Regions from separate parts of the Paenibacillus sp. ALE3 genome, predicted to be linked through region 2. Evidence: a T-box and tRNA genes for the amino acid it is inferred to sense, from the RefSeq annotation. Region 2 holds a T-box; the other regions hold tRNA genes.
What was found. The T-box of region 2 lies ahead of argS (arginine--tRNA ligase). A T-box ahead of a tRNA ligase gene usually reads a tRNA of that ligase, here a tRNA-Arg.
Positions count from the first base shown of each region.

Region 1: it encodes a tRNA-Arg, which carries the amino acid that the T-box ahead of argS (arginine--tRNA ligase) is inferred to sense. The anticodon was not compared.
Region 3: it encodes a tRNA-Arg, which carries the amino acid that the T-box ahead of argS (arginine--tRNA ligase) is inferred to sense. The anticodon was not compared.
Region 4: it encodes a tRNA-Arg, which carries the amino acid that the T-box ahead of argS (arginine--tRNA ligase) is inferred to sense. The anticodon was not compared.

Region 1 covers NZ_CM134214.1:874,161-879,211, reverse strand. The annotation lists gene tig (trigger factor) at 167-1,480, opposite strand; gene ACXHJ2_RS04020 (hypothetical protein) at 1,624-2,556, opposite strand; tRNA gene ACXHJ2_RS04015 (tRNA-Arg) at 2,795-2,868, shown strand; gene ACXHJ2_RS04010 (exodeoxyribonuclease III) at 3,083-3,847, shown strand; gene ACXHJ2_RS04005 (GH1 family beta-glucosidase) at 3,960-5,051, opposite strand, start outside.
Region 2 covers NZ_CM134214.1:2,968,916-2,973,966, reverse strand. The annotation lists gene ACXHJ2_RS12800 (MogA/MoaB family molybdenum cofactor biosynthesis protein) at 1-457, opposite strand, end outside; gene ACXHJ2_RS12795 (four-helix bundle copper-binding protein) at 721-1,050, shown strand; T-box leader at 1,128-1,386, shown strand; gene argS (arginine--tRNA ligase) at 1,446-3,170, shown strand; gene ACXHJ2_RS12785 (S-layer homology domain-containing protein) at 3,447-4,415, shown strand; gene ACXHJ2_RS12780 (ABC transporter ATP-binding protein) at 4,529-5,051, opposite strand, start outside.
Region 3 covers NZ_CM134214.1:5,118,991-5,124,041, forward strand. The annotation lists gene gap (type I glyceraldehyde-3-phosphate dehydrogenase) at 1-879, opposite strand, end outside; gene ACXHJ2_RS22960 (sugar-binding transcriptional regulator) at 972-2,009, opposite strand; tRNA gene ACXHJ2_RS22965 (tRNA-Arg) at 2,270-2,341, shown strand; gene clpP (ATP-dependent Clp endopeptidase proteolytic subunit ClpP) at 2,553-3,149, shown strand; gene ACXHJ2_RS22975 (PdaC/SigV domain-containing protein) at 3,262-4,371, opposite strand; gene ACXHJ2_RS22980 (SIMPL domain-containing protein) at 4,609-5,051, opposite strand, start outside.
Region 4 covers NZ_CM134214.1:825,629-830,679, forward strand. The annotation lists gene asnB (asparagine synthase (glutamine-hydrolyzing)) at 1-1,682, opposite strand, end outside; gene ACXHJ2_RS03810 (hypothetical protein) at 1,846-2,205, shown strand; gene ACXHJ2_RS03815 (DUF4870 domain-containing protein) at 2,515-2,808, opposite strand; tRNA gene ACXHJ2_RS03820 (tRNA-Arg) at 2,983-3,056, shown strand; partial or broken gene ACXHJ2_RS03825 (transposase) at 3,265-3,519, opposite strand; gene ACXHJ2_RS03830 (PhzF family isomerase) at 3,883-4,785, shown strand; partial or broken gene ACXHJ2_RS03835 (IS30 family transposase) at 4,877-5,051, opposite strand, start outside.

The DNA.
Region 1 (5,051 bases), 2.1 Mb from region 2:
CTTATGTAAAACAGAAAACACCATTCACAGCGCTTTCCATAAACGACTAAAATTTGGGTTGACTAAGGTAAAAATAAGGCACGTAACTTTCACTACGTGCCTTATCCTTATCTAATTACTACGTTGCAGCCTGTTATAGCCTACACCGTATATTTTATCGTTTAAATTACTCAGCAGCTGCAGCTGGCGCTTCAACTTCTTTGCTGTTTTCCACCAGCAAAGCGATTGTTTTGCGCAGGGAGATCTCTTCTTTCAAGTTAGCGAACGAGCCGTTACTTTCCAGAATGCTGCGGATCTCTTCTACAGAACGTTTGTAAGTGTCAGCCATGTTTTGCAGTTCTTCATTAATTTCCGCTTCGGAAACTTCGATGTTTTCTGCTTTAGCCACTTGCTCCAGCACGAGGTTGTTGCGTACGCGCTTCTCAGCATCTGCTTTCATTTGCTCTTCCAGGTCTTCTTTGCTTTGACCGGAGAAGCCGAGGAACATTTCAAGGTTCATGCCTTGGCTGCGCAGACGGTTGTCGAAATCGCGAACCATGTTTTGCACTTCACTCTTGACCATTGCTTCAGGAATGTCGATTGTTGCATTTTCAGCAACTTTCTCCACTACAGCGCCCTCACGAGCTGCTTTAGCTTCGTTTTCTTTGCGCTCCAGCAATTGCTTTTTCAAGTCTTCCTTGAATTCAGCAAGTGTGTCAAATTCACTTACATCTTTAGCAAATTCATCGTCCAATTCAGGAAGAACTTTGCGTTTCAGTTCATGAATTTTCACTTTGAATACAGCTTGTTTACCAGCGAGGTCAGCAGAATGGTAGTTCTCAGGGAATGTTACTTCAACGTCCTTGGAATCACCAGTGTGCAAACCAATCACTTGGTCTTCAAAGCCAGGGATGAAGGTATTTGAACCCAGTTCCAGAGAATACTTTTCAGCTTGTCCACCTTCGAATTGTACGCCGTCAACAGAACCGTCGAAGTCAATGATAGCTGTATCGCCGGATTGAGCAGCATCTTCATCAACGACAACCAATTCAGCATGACGTTGTTGCAGGCGCTCCAGCTCTTGAGCCAGTTCTTCGTCGCTTACTTCGTTTTTGCTTACAGGCACTTCTACGCCTTTGTAATCGCCCAAAGTTACTTCAGGTTTAACCGTAACTTTTGCTTTGAATTTGAAAGATTCGCCTTTAGCAAATTGATCAATTTCAACATCAGGGCTATCTACTGGGAAGATGTCTGTTTGCTCTACAGCTTGGCTGTATGCTTCTGGCAACAGGAAGTCAATTGCATCCTGGTACAGACTTTCAATACCATAACGTTTTTCAAAGATAGGACGTGGTACTTTACCTTTACGGAATCCTGGTACACTTACTTGTTTAACCACTTTATTAAAAGCTTTGTCGAGTGCAGCGGCTACACGATCCGCGTCTACCTCAACTTCAAGAACCCCAAGGTTCTTCTCTATTTTCTCCCAAGTTGCTTTCATTTTATGCTTTCCCCTCCAACAAAATCTTCACTTAGTTTTCATTACAATCAACGCACACAAAATAACCACTATAGTATATCTAACATTACTGTCTTTTTCAAGAGCAGCCCTTGAATGCTTTAACAGGTAAACGTTTCCGGTCATTAAGGAGTGTTCATTCCCGCCGCGACGAATAATCGCATCGACCGATACGCTTGCTCAAAACGGAAGCGTAGTGCATCTGTAATGCCATATATAGCGCGGGTTTCTTCCTCATTATTGTTCCCGTTCAAACTTTCCGAAACGGTCTGATGGAGTGCTGCTGCCCAAATATCCGGCATCCCGTCCTCTTCCACCAACATTGATCTATAATCTTTCGTACCGTACACTGCCATCACAAACTGTGACCATAGCTCCTGTGCAAAATAGAATAGTGTAGGCTCATGCACTTCAGTCTGGTCAGCTACCCGTTCCAAAATACGCATAATCGCCTCTGGAAACTCATCGGGCTGTAACGGAACCGTTTCAATATCGATTTCCGTCTTTTCATCACCCCGTCTGATTTCTATCGTCCCTTCTATTCCACGGCGTCTCATTGTCTGTAGAACACGGAATTGGAGAAGAGGATGGATTTCCCGTTCAGTAATCCAGCGAAGCAAGGCATCGTCGATCTCCGGCAGTTCCAAGTAGGATAGCTGTTCCAAAGCTAGAATCGTCTGTTCGGATAACGGTTGATCCATAGCCATCTGCAAAAGCTTGTTACCGTAGCCTGCATCCTGTTCCTGCTTAAAGCGTGCATGACGGCGAGCCAACTCAACTTCACTGACTTCATCTTCTTCCACATTGTCCGTTGCCGCCCCGCTGTCAGCGTACTGTGGAAATGCAGCTTCCAGCCATTGTAACAGAGCGTTCCATTCATCGTATTGTTTCTGCTCCTGTCCCTGACACTGCATCAAAAAACGCAGCATCGCCATCGCCTCTCCGTAACGTTCGTTCTCAAGCATCACCGTAAGTTGAATTTGATAGTAGTCCAGTGTCTTCGGAAACAATACGATATTATTTTCTTTTGTCGTCACCTTGGAGTCCTTTATTTTCAAGGCACCCCCTCTCCTCCGCAAGCTAAAGTATTTGTAGATTATATGAGAAACAGCAGCCGAAGTTCAACCACTCGTCTTCAACATATTCACCTGTATTCTAACATACCCTTTTATAAGGCAAAAAAAACGATGTGTATTCTGAATTTATGTGGTGTAGAGCCCAAATAAGCGATATATACAAAATAAGACTTGTATCTTTTTCATCCATATGATATATTAATATTCGCTTGAATTTTATGTCCCAGTAGCTCAGCTGGATAGAGCAACGGCCTTCTAAGCCGTCGGTCGGGGGTTCGAATCCCTCCTGGGACGTATAGCCGAAGCTTCCTGTTTAGGAAGCTTTTTTTATTTTCCAGCGAAATAGGACTCACTGTGGATGTTGGAGCCTAGCATCGTATTACAACCTATTTTAATGTAGAAAAGGCTGTTTCCGCAGCGCTGTTTGAGCGCTTGTCTGGGACAGCCTTTTATCGAGGGTATACCATTACACCGCTTGACTGCGTGGAGTAGTAAGGAGTTTAATCAAATGAAATTAATATCTTGGAATGTAAATGGCTTAAGAGCCTGTGTAACCAAAGGATTTTATACTTATCTAAAAGAAACGAATGCTGATATTTTTTGCGTACAGGAAACGAAGCTTCAAGAAGGACAAATCCTCATGGAGAACATGGAGGAATACGTTCAATACTGGAATTACGCTGAGAAAAAGGGGTACTCCGGCACAGCTATTTTCACCAAAATCAAGCCGCTCTCTGCGCATTATGGACTTGAAGAAAATGAAGAGCCAGAGGGTCGAACTATTACACTAGAATTCGAAAAATTTTACCTCGTCAATGTGTACACACCAAATACGAAACGAGACTTATCGCGATTGCCATACAGACTGGAATGGGAAGACCGTTTTCGCAGCTATCTGCAACAACTAGACGCTCAGAAGCCTGTCATCATTTGCGGAGACTTGAACGTGGCTCATCAGGAGATAGACCTTAAAAATGCTAAAGCCAACTACGGTAATGCTGGCTTCACGCCCGAGGAACGAGACCGCATGTCACAGCTGCTCAACGCCGGATTTATAGATACCTTCAGATATTTTTATCCTGATCGGACAGATGTTTATTCCTGGTGGTCCTATATGCCAAAGGTAAGGGAACGGAATATTGGCTGGCGGATTGATTACTTCCTCGTCTCAGAGAGGCTTCGTCCGCTATTAATGGATGCGAGTATTGATTGCCATATTACAGGCAGTGACCACTGCCCTGTTATATTGGATTTGCAAGATTTTTCTGCATAGATCCCCTACCTGACGCAAGGATTTATAAAATTAAAAAGCCGTCATGCTCTGTTTTACAGCATGACGGCCTACATAAATTGAAGCTATCGCTAACTTGCACCTGGTTTTCTGTTTAAAACCCGTTCTTCTCCATCATTTGCTTGAACCACAGCGCACTTTGTTTGGGGGTCCGTTCCTGCGTCTCGTAATTGATATGTACAATACCAAAACGCTTGCTATATCCCCAGGCCCATTCAAAGTTATCAAAGAAAGACCAGACAAAATAGCCCTTGAGCTGACCTCCCTCCCGGATAAAGCGATGACACGCCTTTAAATGCTCTTCAATATAGCGCTGACGCCCGGTATCTTCAATCTGTCCATTCACCAGTTCATCCTTCATCGCTGCTCCATTTTCCGTAATCAGAATGGGTAAGCCCTTGCTAAAATCCTTTTCAATCCGCGTCAGCAGCTTATAAAAGGATTCAGGGTGAATCTCCCATCCCATGTCTGTTACTGGCTCCTCCATGTGAATCTGCTCCACTTGCAGTAGCGAAGAGTCGTTAGTTGCTCGAATGACGCTGCGGGTATAATAGTTAATGCCTACAAAATCTCCCGGTTGCTGAATCAGCTCCAGATCACCAGGCTGTACAAAATCCAATCCATTCAGATACGTTCCGTACCATTCCACCATATCTTCAGGATACTTTCCGTTAAACAATGGCTCAGCAAACCAACGATTAATAAAGCCATCCCTTCTGGCAGCAGCAGCTATGTCCTCGGGTCGCTCGGAAGCGGCATCCACATGTTCCATGTTTAGCGTAATGCCAATTTTACCTGTTAATCCTTTTTCCTTATGCAAATGGATCGCAATCCCATGACACATCAAAATATGATGGGCAGCAGTAAAGGCTTCGCTCCAGTTCTCATGACCAGGAGCATGCTCCCCTGTACCATATCCCAAAATAGAGGCGCAATAAGGCTCGTTTATCGTATTCCACCAGTTTATTCGCTCGCCAAATCGGTCCATGATCACAGAGGCATACGTTTTAAAATGTTGGATAATCTCTCGCTGCGTCCATCCACCTTCGTCCTCAATCCACTGCGGTAAATCCCAGTGATACAGAGTCAGCATTGGAATTAGCCCGGCCGACTCAAGCTCATCCAGCAGATGCTCATAGAAGAGCAGCCCTTGTTCGTTGACCACGCCGGGCGCGGGCATAATGCG
Region 2 (5,051 bases):
CCAAACGAACGGCTCCGCGGGAGCCAGGCATAGAAAACACAGCTGTCTGGCCCACAGTGCCCGCTACAGCCCGGCTTAATATAGCTGCTGATCCAATGTCCTCAGCAAAGCTTAAGTAACGGAAGATTTCTCCAAACCCAGGTAATTCCTTATCCAGTAGAGAGGAGACGGCTTCATATGTAGTATCACGCGGAGAGATGCCAGTACCACCTGTTAAAAGTATAGCCTCGATGTCCTCATGTGCCGCAGCTTCGGCTACCAACTGCCGGATTCCTTCATAGTCGTCCTTGACGATAACATATCGAACAACCTTGTACCCATTCGTTTCTAGTAGTTCCTTGAGCAGTCGTCCCCCAGTATCGGTTTCCATGGTACGTGTATCCGAGACGGTCACGACCATGCAGTTAACCTGCTGCGGAGATTCCTGTCGGTGCTCCTCTACAGATGTTATATTCATTACAATGTTCACTCCTTGATCAGTGGTTAAGCATACTCTTTTTTTACAATAGAGGAATGACAGACTAGATGCAAGTCAGAAACGAAGGCTAAAAAGTTATGTGATTAATATCCTTGCGCTTACACCTTGGAATATAGTACACTTCCTTACATAAGTCGGGATTTTCTGGGTTTATTTTGTTGCAAGCGCGAACATCAAATGATTAATTTCAAGGTTCAGCGGGTAATAGTACAGCAGGATCAACAACTGGGAGGTAATGTATTATGAATCATTCATACCAAAAATGCGTGGATGCTTGCCTGGAATGTATGAACGCTTGCAATGTATGCTATGTAGCAAGTTTGAAGGAATATGATCTAGCTATGCTGCGTGAATGTATTCGAGTGAGTAGGGAATGCGCAGAGATATGTGGGTTTGCTGCTCAAATGTTGCAGCGCGGAACGGATTTTGCCGAGGAAATCTGTGAGCTATGTGCCAAAGCCTGTGAGGTATGTGCTGCTGAATGCAGCAAGCATTCCCATAATCATTGCAAACATTGTGCAGAAGCCTGCCGTCATTGTGTTGAGGTCTGTCGTCAATTGGTGGCAGTGTAATTACATATACAGAACTAGTCCCTGAAGAGGGAATAAAAGGTTGCTTTCTACTAAATAGGTTTGTATAATGGTGGGAATTAACGTCAAGGAACGGGAGAGTAGCAACGGAACCGTATCATTACAGCGAGCCGGAAAAGGTGGAAGCCGGTATGAAATCCGATGTGAAGCGCACCCGGGAGACGGTTGATCCAACGATAAGAGCTTCTAGTAGATCAGCCCGGCAGACACCGTTATTTGTCAATGGAGTGAAATCGCGATTTTGTGTAAGCTAGCTTTAGCTATACAACCGATTTACGAAGAGTGGTACCGCGGGATATCGAAGTTCTCGTCTCTTGATTATATCAAGAGGCGAGGGCTTTTTTTGTTAGATCTTATAAAAAGAAGGAGAGAGGAACATGGTGTTGATGATTGCTACCCAAGCTATTGTAGCTCATACGGGCTTGGAGGAGAAAGAAGTTTTATCTTTATTCGAGGTGCCTCCGCAGCCTGAATGGGGAGATGTGGCGTTTCCCTGTTTTGTGCTGGCTAAAAAATTTCGAAAGTCTCCACAGCATATTGCAATGGAATTGGCAGAGCTAGTAAGCCGTGAAGCGGGTCTAACTGCTTCAGCATCGGGTGCCTATGTAAATATTACATTGGATCGATCTGTTCATATTCCATCGATGCTTGCTGAATTGAGCAAGGCTGAGTTTCTCAAGCCCAATATCGGATATGGACAGCGAGTAGTGATTGATATGTCCTCGCCTAATATTGCCAAACCATTTGGTATCGGTCATCTTCGCTCTACTGTTATTGGTGCCGCCTTGTATCGCATACTTGGTGAAACCGGATATGTGCCGATTAGTGTGAATCATCTAGGGGATTGGGGAACACAATTTGGCAAGCAAATTGCGGCCTATAAAAGATGGGGCAATGAGGAGCAGCTACAACATGATCCGATCGGGGAATCGTTGAAGCTATATGTCCGTTTTCATCAGGAGGCCGAGCATGATCTGTCTTTGGAGGATGAAGGCCGCGAGTGGTTCCGACGTTTGGAGCAAGGGGATACTGAAGCTCAACAACTGTGGGAGTTTTTTGTTGAAGTCAGTCTGGGAGAATTTGACCGTATGTACCAACGTCTTAACATTTCGTTTGACCATGTGTTGGGGGAAAGTTTTTACAATGATAAGATGCAGGCAGTTGTTGCCCAATTAAGAGCAAAAGGACTGCTGGAAGAAAGTGATGGAGCACTTGTGGTTCGTCTGGAAGACGAGCAACTGCCGCCGTGCCTTATTTTGAAAAAAGATGGTACTACCATTTATTCCACCCGTGATCTGGCAACAGCGATTTATCGTCATGAAGTGATGAAGGCTGATCGCCTGCTGTACGTCGTTGGCGGGGAACAGAAGTTACATTTCCAACAGGTATTTGCGGTGCTAAAGCATGCAGGGGAGACATGGGCAGAGCAATGTGAGCATGTACCGTTTGGTTTAATGCGGTTTGCGGGCAAAAAAATGTCCACAAGACGCGGCAAGGTTGTGAAACTGGAGGAAGTGCTGGATGAAGCTGTAGCGCGTGCTCAAGCCATCATTACGGAGAAAAATCCCAATTTGCTGGAGCAACAGGCAATAGCTGAAGACGTTGGCATCGGAGCGATTATTTTTGGCGATTTAAAAAATAACCGTCTGAATGAAGTGGATTTTTCGTTAGAGGAGGCACTGACCTTTGAAGGTGAGACTGGCCCTTATGTGCAGTATACTCATGCGCGCATACGCAGTCTTTTGGAGAAAGCTCGCGCCCGCTCTGATGTTGATTCTAATTCCAGTGACAACGTCCTTGCCCAAGACGGGCATTCTCCTGATTTGAATATCGTTTCGGATGAAATGCTGGGTGACGCAGGCTGGGCGCTGCTTAAGCAGTTGGATCGCTATCACGGACAGCTAATACGTGCTGCTAGGCAACTGGAACCTTCCGTTATTGCGAGATTTGCGTTAGATACGGCACAGGCGTTTAACCGTTTTTACGCTAAGGAAAGAATTGTCGATGGCGGACAATGGCGCCTTCAGTTGGCGGAACAGACTGCGGATATGCTGGCAAGTACACTGCGACTTCTTGGATTGAAAGCTCCTAATCGGATGTAAGCTACCACAAGTGGGTATTTTTGTTAGGTACACTGCTGCTTTTGCTAGCTAAATTACTGCGAGTCAGCTCTTTTTCTCTAAAAGGTGCTGCAAAAGGAAAACTGTCATAGACACTTTTGGGTTTGCATGGATATGGTGAGCAGAAAAGAGCAAGACGGGTTACACTAATAGCTAAGGTATTCCATTGTTTTGCAACCAATTTGGCATATTTGAAACATTTGATGGTTTTATTGCGTCCGTAAGTATAGAAGCAAAGTAAACATGGAGGTGTATCTCATGATTAAAAATAAAAGCGTGGCAGCTGCGCTGCTTGTCGTCTGTTCATTGGCTGTGGCTACGTCGGCTTCTGCTTTTAGAGATATAAAGGGAGCTGAGCAGGAGAAGATCGTAAGTTCACTTCAGAACAAAGGAATTATTCAAGGGATAACCAAGGATAAGTTTGCACCAGATCAAACACTCACGTATGCACAAGGAGTACACTTGGTTGTTCGTGGAATGGATCTTCAGGTTATGCCTGATTTCACAACGGGCTCCTTTGCAAACATTCCGGCTTCCGCATGGTATGCCGATTCCTACCGGATTGCAGTCCAGCACCAAATCCCTCTGTCACCGGATATTGATCCGAGCACCCGTATGACAAGGGAACAATTCGCGAATATTCTGTATAAAGCCGTGAGTGCAACGGGTGAATATCCTACTGTTCGTATGTTGATTAATGTAGCAGATGGCAAAAAATTAGACCAAGAGTCGAACGAAGCAGTGCAATTTCTCCTGTTGACCAAAATTGCAAAATTGGACGAGGGGAGCAACTTTAACCCGGATCGTAAAGTAACACGGATGGAGGCAGCAGAAATGGTCTACCATGCATCCGAGTTTGTACAAAGTCATAAACCGGTGCAAGTCACTCCGGAAAATCCAGCTGAGCCTGTAGATCCGGTCCAACAAACCAATATTAGTATGAACATAGAGAAGGCGAATGATCAGCAGAACAAAGTGACCATCACCCGTCTGCAGGCACCTAACCCAGGATACGGTATTGAAGTGGATCACATCGACTACGTAGATGATACGAATGCTGTCATTTACTACAAGCTGACTAGTCCAAAACCAGGGGAAATGAATATTCAAGTCATTACGGATACCCACACCAGTACATTGGTAGACAGTAAGTATAAGGTTACGCTCAAAGCAGTCGATGGAACCGTGCTTCCGCCCACTGGAACAGGCACGTCTGTAGCAAAATAAAACGATATGCCATATGTCATATATAAAATAAAGCCAGCGAGTTCCCCATATGAATGGAGACCGCTGGCTTTTTAATGCTAAATGTTAATTGTAAGCCCAAGCTCTAGTATCATTTAAGCTTTAAATGCGATTTTGCCTGTAAGTAAGTCATTTTGCGCTGAAGATGTAGCTGAGGAAGACACAGATTCAGCTGCAACCGTTCCTGACTGGAGTTGATACATTTGGAAGTAACGTCCGCCTTGGGCCATAAGCTCGTCATGGCTACCCCGTTCAACAATTTCACCCCGATGCAGCACCAAAATTTGGTCTGCACTACGAATGGTGGACAAACGGTGGGCAATGATAAAGGTCGTACGTCCCTTTTTGAGCACCTCAAGAGCAGATTGGATGAGTGCTTCCGTTTCGGTATCAATGTTGGCAGTAGCTTCATCCAGAATTAAAATGGCAGGGTCAAAGGCTAACGCGCGAGCAAACGAAATAAGCTGGCGTTGCCCGGCGGATAAGGTACTGCCTTTTTCAATAACAGGCTCATCAAATCCTTGGGGCAAATGGGCTAACAGTTTGTCGGCTCCAACGTCATGCAGCGCTTTGTTTACCTGCTCTCTTGTAATTCTGCTGTCTCCGAGACTGACATTA
Region 3 (5,051 bases), 2.2 Mb from region 2:
ATCAAACAGGGATCCGAAAGTCAGACCTTTGATGTCAGAAGAAACGATTTGATCTTCAGTGTATCCGTAAGTTTCAGGATCGGAAGCTTCTTTCATCGCTGCGTTGATTTCTTCAGCAGTTACGTTTTTCTCCAGAACTGTTACCAGCTCAGTCAGGGAACCTGTTGGTACTGGAACACGTTGAGCTGCGCCATCCAATTTACCTTTCAGCTCAGGGATAACCAGACCGATTGCTTTAGCAGCACCAGTAGTGTTAGGGATGATGTTTTCAGCTGCTGCGCGAGCACGACGGAAGTCACCTTTAGCATGTGGAGCATCCAAAGTGTTTTGGTCGCCAGTGTAAGCGTGAATTGTAGTCATCAAGCCTTCAACGATACCAAATTTGTCTTGCAATGTTTTAGCCATAGGAGCCAGGCAGTTAGTTGTGCAAGAAGCACCGGAAATTACAGTTTCAGATCCGTCCAGAATTTCATGGTTTACGTTGTAAACGACAGTTTTCATGTCGCCAGTAGCTGGAGCGGAGATAACAACCTTTTTAGCGCCGCCTTTCAAATGTTTCTCAGCAGCTTCTTTAGTTGTGAAGAAACCTGTGCATTCCAGAACGATGTCTACACCCAGGTCTCCCCAAGGCAATTCTTCTGGGTTACGGTTAGCCAAAACTTTAACTTCTTTACCGTTTACTTTGAAGAAACCATCATGTACTTCTACTTCCCCTTGGAAAGTACCTTGTGTTGTATCATATTTCAACAGATGCGCCAGCATTTTGGAATCTGTCAAGTCGTTAATTGCTACTACTTCAATACCTTCTACGTCTTGAATACGGCGGAAAGCAAGGCGTCCAATACGTCCGAAACCGTTAATACCAACTTTAACTGTCATGAGTGAGTTCCTCCCAAAGTTCGTTTAGTTTAGTTTTATATATTCAAGACAGACCCGAAAGCCCGTCAAGACAACACAATTAAAAAACCTTATCAATCTCTTAAATAACGGCTTACAATCTCGGCAGCAGCGCCTTCGTCAGTGACAAGAATGTCTTCCTGTCCGAAACGCAATACCGCATGAATAGCAGCCGCCTTGCTCTTGCCTCCAGCCACACCTAACACCGTCTCCGTGCGCCTGATGTCCTCCAAACGGAGTCCAAGCGTCAGCATTCTGTGAACAACGACGCCGTCTTCGTTAAAATAATAACCAAACGATTCGGCGACCGCGCCCTCATTGCTGATCTGGGCAAAGGTTTCAGGGTCAAGCTTGCGTCTGTGGGCCATTGCTATGGCGTTGCCTATCCCGTGAATGATAATACGACTCTCTCGAATCAGGCTCAATATATCCTGAATATTCGTATCCTCAAGCAAGGAGTTGTAAGCATGATTGCTGAGCAAATCCGGTACATGGAGCAGACGGTATTGAGCGCCGACCTTGCGAGCCATCGTGGAAGCAATTGTATTTGCCTGCATTTCCATGCTCTCTCCCAAACCCCCGCGTGCCGGTACAAACCATCCGCCTTTAAGCGGGCCGTTAGCAGGTAATGTCAGTTGTTCCGCCACATCTGCAATCGTCGTGCCACCTGTTACAGCGACCACGTCCTCGTCATCCATAACACTCAGCAGCGCCTTTGCGCCAGCACGGCCCAGTTCCTGCTTCGCTAACGGTGAAGCATCCGAATCCCCTGGAACGACAACCACCTTCCTCAAACCGTAGGCTTGACGAATCTGATCCTCCAATTGGGACAGGCCGAACAAGTTGTTCGCAATCGGCTCCAGCTGTTCCAGCAGATCCAGTCCTGCTTTGCTCACCTTCATGCCCACACTCTCAATCTCAATTAGCCCTTGCGCTTTAAGGAGATCAGTCTCAGCGCGCAGTACGCGCTCGGTCATATCCAGTGAAGCTGCCAGTGTTCTGCGTCCAATAACTTCGGACAGCATAATCTGATGCAGGATCGTGTACCTTTTTTTCAAAACATCCATGAGGTCGGGCAGAAGCTGCTTCTGTATTTCTAATATCTTTCGCATGCTTTCCACTCCCGCACACTTCTAAGTTCTGTCTCTATGCTATATCTCTAACTGGTCTTAAAATGTCCCGGGATAACTTTTTAAGTCCCACGTATATCTTACCCAATATTTGCTTCACATGCAAGTCTATCTGAACCTATATTTCTCAACTTTTTATGTGAATATGCGCACGTAATAAAAGCTTGCAATTCAATGCCGTATATCATATAATCATCTTTGTTTCCAAATTAATTAGTTAGTTGCTTGTAATGTTCATCTGTGCGCCCGTGGTCCAACGGATATGACGTAGGCCTCCGGAGCCTGAGATCGAGGTTCGATTCCTCGCGGGCGCGTCGTTTTATATGATTGGCTAAATGTTCCATATAATGTTTTTAACCAAAAAGAGCGCTGAGCGCTCTTTTTTTAATCAATAGTTTGACTTTCTTTGACTTTTTGTTTGAAATTGTTTATCATGTGGTTAATACGGTAACAGTTTATAAATAGGGATGTGTAATCGGCATATCCACCAAATCCACTAACGATATTTAAGGGAGGTTTTTTGACGTGAGCTATGTTCCTATGGTAGTAGAACAAAGTAACCGCGGCGAACGCGCCTATGACATTTATTCCAGACTGTTGAAGGATCGCATTATTTTGTTGGGCTCGGACGTCAATGACGTTGTAGCCAACTCAATTATTGCACAAATGCTGTTTTTGGCTGCTGAAGATCCTGAAAAAGACATTCACTTGTATATTAACAGTCCTGGCGGTTCCATCACAGCTGGTATGGCCATTTTCGATACGATGCAATACATTAAACCTGACGTATCTACCATTTGTGTAGGTATGGCTGCTTCCATGGGTGCTTTCTTGCTGAATGCAGGTGCCAAAGGCAAACGTTTTGCCTTGCCAAACAGTGAAATTATGATTCACCAACCACTGGGCGGTGCACAAGGACAGGCAACGGATATCGAAATTCGCGCCCGTCGCATTCTGAAAATGCGTGACAAATTGAACCGCATTCTCGCAGATCGCACAGGTCAACCACTGGAACGCATCGAAAAAGACACAGACCGTGACTATTTCATGTCCGCTGATGATGCCAAAGAATACGGTATTATTGATAAAGTGTTAACTAGCTCCTCTCCAGAAGGTGTATAAGAAAAGTGGTTTACTTCTGAATAGCTGGTAAATAGAAAGGCTGCCTCGGATTTTTGTATCCAGTAGGCAGCCTTTTTGATTTGCTATTTTTTAAAAATATAGGTCATCCAAATTATTGATTTTGTCCCGCAAAAGGCTTCCCGCCCTGAGGCAGCAGTTGAGCGAACGAGTAAGTAAACTCTGGAATTCCATACGCGTATGGAGCATAATCATACAAATCAAACACGATGATTACTCCACTATTGGTCACATAAAAATTCTGATCTGCGGCCAACTCTTTAAATTTTTCAAAACCTTCGCCAGCCTGGAGCGCATCAATTTTTTTCTTCAGATCAGCATTCAAAAACTTTTTATAGTTCGGATTTGCCTTCAATACGTCAGACAATTGTAGCAGCTTGCCATCAGCGAGCGAGAACGTGTATCCTTTACGCGCCGTCATACCATGTGCGCCACCTGTATACGAGTAGTCCTGCATAATCACACTTAGAATACCGTCCTTGTTATAGGCAATTGCAAAATCATTTTCGAAATCATACGGTCTTTCTGCTGTAACCTCTCCCTCTGCCACCATCTTTTTGCCTGCTGCCAATACTGTCTCTGCATGCTTCTTAAGCACATTATTAATGGCCTGTTGAGCCTCAGAATTTAGCTGATTGCCGCTGATTTGCGGATACTTAATCTTATAAGACACCTTTGCATTACTCGAAGCTGGAAGCGTCTGAGATGCAATTGTAATTGGATTTAGCTGGCTTTTACTCAATGTTACGGTTTTCTGAGCTGCATTCCACTGAGCATCGATACCCAGATAGTCTTTCAGCAGACTCATAGGGATGTATAACTTCCCGGCGACCATTTTGGCATCCATGCTGCGCGTGTTGATTCCGTTCACATTGACATAGGCATCCGAGGAGGAGACCACGATATAGAGCTTGTTGTACCCACTCCCCACTGTATATGTCCCTTCTTTGGTGTCATAGCTCACCGGAATTCCCAAGCTGTCACGCAGTGCTGCCACTGGAATCATGGTGTTCCCGTTCACTTGAATACCTTTAGCGGCCAACGTTTTACCATTCCATTGGATGGCGATCCCTGGTTGCTGTGTTGTCGCTTGCTGCTGTTTGGTCGATGCTGCCCCAATATAGGAAACCGGAATAACCGCAACTCCTGCTAAAATTCCCGCTGCCAGCAATGCTGAGCCCCATTTTTTTGTATGTTTGTTCATCGTAAGTATTCCTCCTATTGCAAATCTGTATAATCTATGTGTTTTGATCACTTTTCTTATTATATCTATACCCTATTGTATGTAGTTTACAATCTGTACACTCCCTGATTTCAATCTGTACACCTAACAGCCATTAGCAATGACAGACTCATTACAAAATGGTTTCAATAGACAAAAGAAGCCAACAAGTCATCCTGCAATGTTGCAGGCGCTTGCGGCTCCGCTTAATGGTCTATACTAGTTCATCTCATATTGAGCAGACACTTGGACTTTCACCGTTACTTGACCCGACTGTATCTCTGTTCCGCCACTCATATCCATGAGCGCTTTGGACATGGCATTCTCACGTTGTGTGAAAACCTGAGCTTCCCCGCCATCTACTGTAACATTCACCAGAGCTCCTAAGCCACGTTTAGCTGATTTTGCTACGGCACTGGCTTTGGATTGAGCATTATCCAACGCCTTTGCAATGGCTGCTTCCTCATAAGCGGAAGAATTCTCTACGGAAAACTGTATATTATCTACGTTGTTTGCCCCGGAATTTGTAGCCTCATCCAACAGTTGACCAATTTTGTCCAAATTGCGATATTTCACTGAAAGTGTATGGTTGGCCATGTAGCCTTTGAGCTTCTGTCCTTCTTTCTCGTTATAGGTATAGTTAGGTTGTACAGAGAACTGGC
Region 4 (5,051 bases), 2.1 Mb from region 2:
AGTGGGGAAGAGGAATCGTCCAGCAGTTGCAGCGCCTGCTTTTTCACAGCGGCAAGATAGGAGGGATTATGCGTTTTGGGATACGGGCTTTTTTTGCGATACAGCACATCATCCGGCAATACACCCTCCAGCGCCTTGCGTAAAATACCTTTTTCACGTCCGCCTGTCATTTTGATGCTCCACGGAATGTTCCATACATATTGCACCAGCCGATGATCGCAATACGGCACCCGTACTTCGAGTCCCACCCCCATACTCATCCGATCCTTGCGATCCAGTAGGGTAGGCATAAAGCGGGTGATGTTCAAATAAGACATGACGCGCATTTGCGCAGCTTTTCCTGTTTCACCCGGTAGCTTTGGTACTTCTCCGACTGCTTCTGAGTAGCGGTCGTTCAAATACTCCAGCGGTTTGATCCAGTCCCGCACTTCTGGGGATAGCAGACTCGCTCTCATATCGGGAGCAACTGCCCACGGAAATGTGCCTGAGTTCAGCATATCCTCCCGATGGAACCATGGATATCCGCCAAACACTTCATCTGCTGCTTCACCAGAAATAGCAACCGTAGCGCCCTTTTTAATCTCCCGGCAAAAGAGATACAGTGACGAATCCACGTCCGCCATTCCGGGTAAATCCCGCGTTAGCGTGGAGTTGTTCAGAGCTGCTACAACTTCTGGTGTATCGAATTCAATCCAGTGATGATTTGTCCCTAATTCATCGACCATTCGCTGTATCCAGGGGGCATCAGCTCCGGGCTGAAACGCATGGGCTTTAAAATGCTTGTCGTTGTCCACATAATCGACCGAATACGTATGAACTTGTCCCTGCCCGGTACGTTTGTAATAATCGACGGCTAATGCGGACAGGGCGCTTGAATCCAGCCCGCCAGACAATAAGGTACATACCGGTACATCCGAAATAAGCTGCCGCTCCACGGTATCCATCAACAGCTCTCGTACCTTGAGTGCCGTTTCTTCGGTGTTATCCTCATGTGCAATGCTTTCGAGCTTCCAGTAGGCTTGGATGCGTACGCCGTCACGGCTGTAGGTTAGGGTATGTCCGGGACGCAGCTCCTTCATCGATGAATAGACGCCGTGTCCGGGAGTGCGTGCAGGCCCAATGATAAAAATTTCTGCTAGTCCCTCGGCGTCTACGGCGGCCTCCACGGCTGGATGCTGGAGCAGTGCTTTGGGTTCGGAGCCAAATACGAATACATCTTCGGTTTGGCTATAAAATAACGGCTTCACTCCCAGGCGATCTCGTGCCAGAAATACCTGCTCCCGCTCACTATCCCAGACCGCAAACGCAAAGATGCCGTTCAACCGATCTACACAATCCGGGCCCCATTCGATATAGGATTCGAGCAGTACCTCTGTGTCGCATTGTGTACGGAAAAAATGCCCGCGCTGTTGCAGCTCTTTTTTCAGCTCAGGCGCGTTATATATTTCCCCGTTATATACAATCGTATAAGTGATATCCTCAAGCTGCCGGATCATGGGCTGAGCGCCGTTTTCCGGGTCCATTACGCTTAGTCTTCGGTGTCCGAAGGCACACGGGTTGGATATCCAGGTACCCGCAGCATCCGGTCCGCGATCGGAGAGCGTTTGCGTCATATTTAGCAGCAACTCAGATTGATGCATCAAGTCTCCGTTCCACTGTATGAAACCTGTAATTCCGCACATGTCTATTCATCCTCTCTTTGTCGTGTTCATCCAGTGTTGGAATGAATCAAAAACTAAATCCCCAGTTCATCAGTATATATGCCGAAAAGAAGCATAAAATGTCTGTCCGTTCCGAAAACTACAGATGGGGCAACCCGTCTACTCGTGAGGAAGGAGGGAGACAATGTACTACATCAAGGATGCCAAAATACGCCGCTTCACTGAACTTGACGGAGTGCGCTGCGCTGAGGTAGAAGTGCGTCCCGGTGCCGCAGATGACCCGGAGCTACTGGTTTATATCACAGCCACGAATCAGAAGGATGGTCAGCCTGACTATGACATGGTAAGGATCATCCGCAATGATGCTGATCTGGAGCTGGATTGGTACGACAATAATCTGCATTCGGCATTTGAGGAAGTGACCGACAAGGCTTTTACTGACTCTACGCACATTACCGCTGGTGAGGAACGGGAAAAATTCAAAAGGGAATTGCTTTCCTATGGGCAGCTTAGTACAGAGTTTGCCAAGGAGTTCGGGGCATGAGGATATGGTGTGCTATACCTCGGCTTTTGTTGATTTGGGCACCGGCGCCATCGCCGGATCAGCGTGAAAGGAGGGGGAAATCATAGACGGCAAAGCGAAGTATAAGAAAAACAAAGGCAGCAGTTATATTCATAACAATGAGTTCGCGGAAGAAGTGCTGGAGAAAAACGTAAGACATGAAGTACGCAGAAGTCCTAAACGCTTTGGGAATAAATAAGCTACCAGTGAACTAAAGCAACTCATCAAAGTTGATCCCAAAGAAGCCTCCGTATTCGTCAGATTTGCGAATATGGGAGGCTTCTTTTAGAATTAGGCCGCTTCACGCAGCGTCATGATCCCTTTGTAGATGTTATAAACAAAAACGCCGAGATAGACCACTACAAATAGCAGTACAAACCCGATAACTGAACCTGCATGATTGGCAGTGATAATAAAATACACTAGCGGAATCGCCGCAATAATGGGGAAAATGTGCGATAAAATGGCTTTTTTCGCGTGTCCCTGAACATATTCGTCCCGGACTGCAATCCACACAATGACCGGTACCAGAAAAGGTGCGAAAAAAATGCTAAAATAACAAAGTGAAGACAAAAGGCCTTTCACGGATAACCCCTCCTTTTTGGCGTCGTTCTTTGTACATAATACCCCGTTAGCGTCCAAATGATTCCTTTTGCAGCCTGCTTTCCTGTATAATGAAAAAATGCTTTTGACAGTTGCCCAAAATGTGATATAATCATTAATGCACTGAATACATAAGGTTTTATGAATTATCATTTTGTCCCAGTAGCTCAGCTGGATAGAGCAACGGCCTTCTAAGCCGTCGGTCGGGGGTTCGAATCCCTCCTGGGACGTAATTAAATCAGTCACAAACCGTTGATATAAATGGATTTGTGAGAAATTAGGGCTTCGGTCAGGGCTTCGGTCACTGATGCAGAATCCCTTTTTTTTATATTACGGATTGTCAAGCTAAGTGGGACAGTTCCTCTGAAAAGGAGGGTCTGTCAAAAGTTTTATGAAAACTCTTTTAGGCACAGATTCCCCCGAGGGAGAAGTAGCGATTTATCGCAAGTGTTGACCGACCCGATCGGGGAAAAAGACCGACATCTGGAGCAACATTTGGCCTCAGTGTTGGACACGACCTGTCCATTTTCGAGTGACGTCGATGGTAGCCAGATAGAGCAAATTAAGTAAGGCTTCATCGGTAGGAAGGATGCTTCTTCCTTTCGTCACCTTAAGAAGTTGGCGATGGTAGCTCTCAATCCTTTTGGTGGTGTAGATGAGTCTGCGAATCTCTAGCGGGTATTTAAAAAAGGTAGCGAACTCATCCCAATGGGTTCGCCACCTGTTGAATGGCTGATTCAGATTCAGCACGTTCTTCTTCAGTGCACCTCTTGTTTTATGAATTGAGTTACTCAACAGGCGTGGCAGAATCTAAAAGTATCTATAATCATAAAAGATTTTTTCCATTTTTAGATAAGGATTGAGAAGACCATTTCAGCTAACTGCGGCTTTAGTTTAATAACAATCTTCCATAAAAGAGCGCGATTCTATAATAAGGATCAGTTCGTTTTCATTAAAGTGCCATATTATATCTTTTAATTTAAGTGAAACTGCCTAAAAAGTATGTTAATATCAGTTTTAACAGACAGACAAACTAGTATTTATAGAGGCGAAATTATGAAAAAATATAGAATATATCAAGTAGACTCATTTACAAAAAATAGATTTCATGGAAACCCTGCTGGGGTTGTTCCAAATGCAAATGGACTTACAGATGAGCAGATGCAGAGAATTGCAAGAGAATTAAATAATTCGGAAACTGCATTTATTTTTGAAACAAATTCTTCAAATTATGATGTTGGAGTAAGATTTTTTACTCCAACAACAGAGGTTCCAATTTGTGGTCATGCAACAGTAGCAGCACATTATGTTTATGCAATTGAGAGAAAAGTTGAAACTGGAAGAATTATTCAGAAAACAAAAGCAGGTATATTGCCTGTTGATGTTATAAAGCATGAAGATGACTATTCTATTGTAATGACACAGGGAGAACCTTCTGTATCAGAGCCTCTAAATGATGAAATAAGAAGTCAGATTGCAAATGCGTTAGGTATTTCTTGTAAAGATATTTGCATGGAATATCCAGTTGCGATATCTTCAACAGGTCATTCTAAGGTAATGGTTCCGATTTACTCCAATGAAATACTACATAGTTTAAAACCTGATTTGCAGAAGCTTACAGAAATCAGCAAGCATATTGGATGTAATGGATATTATGTTTTTACATTAAATCCACAAGAGGATATATTGGTTCACGGAAGAATGTTTGCTCCTGCAATTGGAATAGCTGAAGACCCGGTGACAGGAAATGCAAACGGACCGCTTGGAGCCTATTTGGTACACTATAACATTTTGCAAAATGAGAATGAGCAGTCTTTTGATTTTGATATTTTACAAGGTGAGGCAATCAAAAGAGAGGGAACAATGCATGTTCATGTGAAAAAGGAACAGGGAAAACCCGTATTAGTTCAAATTACGGGGAAAGCGGTTATTGCTTTTTCAGCGGAGATCATACTTTAAAAAGTCTAACAAATTTATCAATAAGCTTAATGACGGATTGTCAAGCCAAGTGCGACAGTTCCTCTGAAAAGGATTCGTGAGCGGTTCTCCAGCCCAGACACTTACGTGAACGTACTTCTTTCGGATGCTGGAAAATCGACTTGCCCACACCATACTTCCCCCGTGTCTCAGAGGGATTCTGACGCTTGCCTTTGTGCCTGAGAACAGCCAGCGATAGATCGTTTTAAGCTGTCCTTCTTGACGGTGACGTTGCTCAGGAGACCAGG